Linked DNA regions of Candidatus Palibaumannia cicadellinicola. The protein of the gene in region 2 interacts with the protein of the main gene of each other region in a pairwise test. Links are inferred from orthologs where the notes say so. Each region holds a gene or a part of one and is shown on either strand. Other genes may lie near its edges. The genes, in order: secD and pheT.

Region 1 (3,242 bases), 160 kb from region 2 along the record:
CACAAATACCAGAAGATAAACCACGCTATTTAATGGGAGTAGGTAAACCAGAAGATTTAGTGGAAGGATGGCGCCGTGGTATCGATATTTTCGATTGCGTAATACCTACCCGTAATGCACGTAATGGTCATCTTTTTGTGACGAATGGGATAGTAAAAATCCGTAATGCTAAGTATAAAAATGATGTTGCATCGCTAGATATGGAGTGTGATTGTTATACCTGTTGCAATTATAGTCGTGCATATTTACATCATCTTTACCGTTGCAACGAAATACTAGGTGCTCGTCTTAATACCATTCACAATTTACGTTATTACCAACGTTTGATGGCTGGTTTACGCCAGGCTATCGATACAGGCAAATCACACAAATTTATTGAAGAATTTTATAATAAAAAAATAAATAGTGTTTCTTAAATTACTAATGAGGTAATAAAAATGCTTTTTTTTATTTCTGATGCCATTGCTAGTACTAGCCTGTCATCTCAAGGAAGTTCTTACTCTCTTATAATTATGCTAATATTTTTTGGTCTAATTTTTTACTTCATGATCTTGCGGCCGCAGCAAAAACGCACCAAAGTACATAAAGCATTAATCAATTCGATCTCCAAAGGAGATGAAGTGCTAACTACCGGCGGTTTGATCGGTAGAGTAGTGAAGGTAACTCAAACTGGTTATATTTACGTTGCACTGAATGAGACCAATGAAGTTTTGATCAAGAGTGATTTTGTAGCGGCAGTGTTACCTAAAAATACGATGAAAGCACTATAAATTTACATTTACCCTAAGTCAGGAGGGGGTATCAAGAGGACCACTATTGTGTTAAACCGCTATCCTTTATGGAAGTATATTATGCTCGTCTTGACTTTTATCTTCGGACTACTTTATGCACTTCCAAACATTTATGGCGAAGATCTAGCTATACAAATCACAGGCACTCGTGGTGCTACGATGAGTGAATCAACACTGCTCTATATACAAAAATATTTGACCCAAAATAATATTACGAGCAAATCTATTTCTTTAATTAATGGTGCCATCTTGGCCCGCTTTTCAAGTCAGGATATACAGTTGCGCGCCCATGATGTTTTATTAAACGTACTCGGCGATAATTATGTTGTTGCGCTTCACTTAGCACCAGCAACACCATCATGGTTAGCGATGATAGGGGCGAAGCCGATGAAATTAGGCCTTGATTTACGTGGCGGCGTACATTTTCTCATGGAAATCGATATGAATACCGTATTAAGTAAGCTACAGGAGCAAACCATGAACATTTTGCTTCAAGAGCTGCGCGATAAAAACATTACTTATACATCAGTACATAAAAATGATGACTATGGAAGCTATATTAGCTTCAGCGACGCTTCTATTCGAGATCAAGCGCTTTCCTGGCTTATTTCAAGCCACCGTGACATGGAGATCAACCGTAGTGGAAGCTATGGTATTAGTGCGCATTTATTAGATAATTATCTGCATGAAGCCCATGAATATGCGGTGCAACAGAACATCATGATTCTACGTAACCGTGTAAACCAATTAGGAGTATCTGAACCACTAGTGCAGCGTCAGGGCTCTAGCCGGATTGTAGTTGAACTGCCCGGTCTTCAAGATACCGCTCGTGCTAAGGAAATTATAAGCGCTACCGCGATGCTGGAGTTTCGCCTCGTCAATAATACAGTACATCAAACTACCCAAGCGCATAGTAGCATTCTAGACAATTCTGAAGTGAAATTCACCCAAAAGGGTCAACCAGTAGTACTATATAAACAGGTCATTCTTACTGGCAACCATATTACGAATGCTACCGTTAGCGTCGATAAGTATAACCAGCCACAGGTTAATATTTCTCTCGATAATCTAGGTGGGACTCTAATGTCCCAATTTACCAAGAATAATATAGGTAATTTGATAGCTACATTATTTGTTGAATATAAAAACAGCGGTAAAAAAGACACTAAAAACAACCCTATATTAGTTAAGCAGGAAGAAGTGATCAACGTTGCTACTATCCAGTCACATATTAGTAATCTTTTTAGTATCACCGGTATCAATAATATAAAAGAAGCACGTCATCTTTCACTGTTACTACGTGCGGGAGCATTGATTGCACCGATCAAGATTGTCGAGGAGTGTACTATCGGGCCTACTCTAGGTATGCAGAACATCACCCAGGGTTTAGTAGCTTGCCTATGGGGACTAATAGCTTCTATACTATTTATGGTGATATGGTATAGAAAATTTGGTCTAATTGCCACAACAGCACTAATTGCTAATCTAGTTCTGATTATTGGGATTATGTCGTTGTTACCAGATGCTACTCTGACAATGCCGGGTATCGCTGGTATTGTGCTCACGCTAGCGGTTGCGGTGGATGCTAACGTACTTATTTACGAGCGTATAAAAGAAGAGCTACGCAACGGTCGTACCGTACAACAGGCTATCTATCAAGGGTATCATGGTACGTTTTCTAGTATAGTTGATGCTAATATGACAAATCTCATTACCGCTATTATTCTCTATGAGTTTGGTACTGGTTCTATCAAAGGCTTCGCTATAACAACCGCTATTGGAATAGCCACATCAATGTTTACCGCAATCTTAGGCACTCGTGCTATCATTAACCTGCTATACGGTGGAAAGTTTATAAAGAAACTTTCTATTTAGGATCAGCCTATGAATCGGCAAATAAAAAGTATTAAAGAATTAAATCATGGTTGTAAAGTATACAACTTTATGCGCTGGTCCTCTATAGCATTTAGTCTATCAGTTATATCTTTTATCACTTCTATTGCTATTATGGTTGTCTACGGCTTTAATTGGGGACTAGATTTCACTGGTGGTACGGTTATTGAACTACACTTAAAGCAAGCAATAAATCTAGAACAAATGCGCGAAGCGATAGAGCAAGCAGGATTCAAAGATATTTTAGTGCAGAATTTAGGTAGTAGCCGAGACGTGATAATACGTATGCCGCCAGATGAGATTCAGCAAAAGCTAGGTGATAGAGTCCTTAAGATTGTGAATAAGGTGAATAGCCAGAACGCTACGGTGAAACGAATAGAGTTTATTGGACCTAATGTTAGCAACGATCTCTTACAAGCAGGCAGCCTAGCACTACTACTCGCTTTCCTTTGTATTTTTATCTACGTGAGTTTCCGCTTTGAGTGGCGACTGGCTACTGGTACTGTGATCGCGTTAATCCATGACGTTATTATTACCCTAGGATTGCTATCATTATTC
Region 2 (3,418 bases):
TCTAGCAGCAGAATCAGTGATTGTTATACCGCACCATACATTATTATTAATATAACACGTTTCAAGTTTGTTATATACTTGCATTCAAATTACCTATATAAATGACGATATAATTATCGATAACGTTTTTTATTTTGTCAAAAAGTCATATTATGACTTTAATTTACCCCTTTGTTAAGATCAGTAGAAAGTACGTACATAGTGATAATATTATTAATCATAATGACACATATTTTATATAATTTAATTAAGTATTATATATATACTCAATAACCAACGTAATTAAGATCTATTTAAGGTTATGAATATTGAAATTCTCAAAGTATAGTTTCGTAGTAATTAAAATTATTATTTTTATTTTCTAAGTAATGTGTGTTTCACAAGGTTTTTTAATTTTTTTTCCAGGACTAAAAGTAACTACACGGCGAGCGGTAATAGGAATATTTTCTCCGGTTTTAGGATTACGTCCAGGACGCTGATTTTTATGACGTAAATCAAAATTACCAAAACCTGATAATTTAACTTTCTCACCATTTTCTAGAGCCTTACGTACCTCTTCGAAAAATAGTTCTACTATTTTTTTTGCATCTTGTTTGCTTAGCTGAAGTTGATCAAATAGGTATTCTGATATTTCTGCTTTAGTTAGCGCCATAAGTTCAATCTCTCAAGGAGGCTTGGAATCGTTGTTTTAATACCGCTATGCATTTTGAAATTATTGCAGCAATCTCTTTTTCTTTTAGTGTACTTCGATTATTCTGCAATACAAAACGAATAGCTAAACTTTTAAAATCTTTTGATATACCTATACCTTTATACACACTAAGTAGCTTTATTGAATATAAATTATTATTAATAATTAATTTACATTGATTAATAATATCTATAGCTCTAATATTTTCTGCAACAACTATATTAATATCACGGCAAGTTGTAGGAAATGGAGAAAGGGAAGTAGCTTTAGCAACTTTACGCTCGGTAATTTTTTCCCATAGTATTTCGAATACTAATGTACGTAAATTTAAATTGAGTTTTTCTTCTAAAGTAGGATGAATAACTCCAACCCATCCAATTATTTCACCATGAAGATAAATTGCTGCACTTTGACCCGGATGTAGTATAGTATTTGTTTGCGCTTGAAATTCAAAATTTACTAGTTTCCCAGTAAGTTGAAGTATTGCCTCAATATCACCTTTGACATCATAAAAATCAACGGGCTGAGGCACTAAATCCCAATGCTCATCGAAACGTAATCCTGTAATAGCACCAGCCAATAGTAAATCTTGACGAATGCCTTGATCAGCTGTTTTATCTGGAATAAAACATAAGCCACTTTCAAAAAAACGTATGTTTTCCTGCTGACGATTTTTATTATAGAGTATAGTACTTAAAATACCGGGTAAAAGTGACAGCCGCATAGCTGACATTTCTGGTGAAATAGGCTTTGGTAACAATAACATATTTTGTCCAGGAAATAGTAACTCTTGTATTTTAGGATTGATAAAACTATAGGTTATAATTTCGTGATATCCACGGTCTACTAATAGTGTTTTTACGCGCTCTAAAGGTAATACCGTTTCTTTATCATATGTCATAAAATCTGTAATTAATAAGTCAGATCGTATTGGAACATTAGGAATATTATGGTAGCCATATATTCGTACTACTTCTTTAATTAGATTTTCTTCAATCTCTAGATCAAAACGCCAGCTAGGTGTTAATATTTGCCAACCATAAGCTGTATCGTTAATTGTACAGCCTATTCGTACTAAAATATCATGAATTTCTTTATCGGGAATAATATGTCCTATTAAGCTAAAAAGCTTTGTACGTCGTAGGTTGACAGTAGTTGACTTAGGTAATGTTGCAAAATTAGTAACATTAATTATTGGGCCAGGCTGCCCACCACAAATTTCTAGTAATAACTCAGTAGCTCGTTCAATTACTCGATGAGGTAGCTCTGGATCAACACCACGTTCATAACGAAGTGAAGCTTCAGTATGTAAACTATAGCGACGTGCGCGCCCGATAATTGCTAAAGGAGTAAAAAAAGCACATTCTAAAAAAATATCACGGCTAGTAAGGCTAATACTAGAGTGCATACCTCCTAAAATACCAGCTATAGCTAATATTTTACTGTAATCAGAGATAATAAGTGTATCTGATGTTAAGGTTACTTCACGTCCATTCAGTAAAATGAGTTTTTCTCCTTGCTCTGCTAGTCTTACAATAATTCCACCATGAATAGAATTCATATCAAAAGCATGCATAGGTTGACCAAACTCTAGTAGAATGTAATTAGTAATATCAACTACAACATTTACCAAAGAGATACTGCTACGGCGTAATTTTTCTTTTATCCACAGAGGAGTGATAATGCTAGCATTGATGTTTTGTACTACTCTACCAAGATATCTAGGACAAGCAACAGTATCGTCTATATAGATTGGTAATCTATTAGTAATAACTGGCTTAACTGGTTTACTTAATACTTGTTGTAATGGTAATTTGTTTATAAGAGCCACCTCGCGAGCAATGCCTAGGATTCCTAAGCAATCAGCACGATTAGGTGTCACACTAATATCTATAATTTGATCGTTGAGTTGTAAATAATCGCATAGATTACATCCAATAGGCGCATCAATTGGTAACTCAATAATGCCAATATGTTGATGAATACCGGTAATACCTAATTCCGAATAAGAGCATAATTTTCCTTGTGAGTGTTTATCATGTAATACTGTGCTTACTATATCTACAGCAACTCGTAAATCATTACGACAGTTAGGAGCACTACAAACAATATTTAGTAGAGCAGGACCCTTGATATCGACTTTGGTAATCCATAATTTGTCATCATGAGGATGATGACAACATGTTACTATGCGACCAATAACTACGTTAGTAAACTCACGAGTAACTACTTCAATACTTTTTACTTCTAGACCAAACATTGTCATTTGTTCTACTAGAGCATTGCTATCGAGCGTTGGATTGACCCACTCACGTAGCCAAAGTTCACTTAGTTTCAATATTAGTACAACCCTTTACTTAAATTGTTTAAGAAAACGTAAATCATTTTCAAAGAAAATTCGTAAATCAGTAATACCATAACGTAGCATTGCCATTCTCTCTATACCAATACCAAAAGCAAAACCTGAATATAGATCTGGATTAATACCAACATTGTGTAGTATTTTAGGGTGCACTATACCGCAGCCGAGTACTTCCAGCCAGCAATCATTCTTACCCATGATATCTACTTCAGCTGCAGGTTCAGTAAACGGAAAATATGAAGGACGAAAACGTACTTTGAGATCTTCTTCAAAAAAATTACGTACAAATTCATACATAGTATTTTTTAGGTTAGTAAAATGAATATCTCTATCTATGATTAATCCTTCTATTTGATGAAACATAG

Evidence for each region.
Region 1: the proteins of pheT (region 2) and secD interact in binary tests that used the Escherichia coli proteins (3 or more experiments, as listed by UniProt). The link is inferred for Candidatus Palibaumannia cicadellinicola from one-to-one orthologs.

What each region holds. Positions count from the first base shown.
Region 1 is NZ_CP008985.1:692,567-695,808, forward strand. Bases 344-3,242 are described here. They hold secD (protein translocase subunit SecD), read left to right. Parts: upstream 344-818; coding sequence 819-2,666; downstream 2,667-3,242. Other genes in these bases: tgt (tRNA guanosine(34) transglycosylase Tgt), read left to right, coding at 344-416; yajC (preprotein translocase subunit YajC), read left to right, coding at 438-770; secF (protein translocase subunit SecF), read left to right, coding at 2,676-3,242. Outside these bases: more of tgt, read left to right, coding at 1-343. UniProt on the Escherichia coli protein: Part of the Sec protein translocase complex. Interacts with the SecYEG preprotein conducting channel. SecDF uses the proton motive force (PMF) to complete protein translocation after the ATP-dependent function of SecA.
Region 2 is NZ_CP008985.1:532,949-536,366, forward strand. Bases 344-3,418 are described here. They hold pheT (phenylalanine--tRNA ligase subunit beta), read right to left. Parts: upstream 3,030-3,418; coding sequence 657-3,029; downstream 344-656. Other genes in these bases: ihfA (integration host factor subunit alpha), read right to left, coding at 362-652; pheS (phenylalanine--tRNA ligase subunit alpha), read right to left, coding at 3,045-3,418. Outside these bases: Fe-S cluster assembly scaffold SufA, read right to left, coding at 1-84.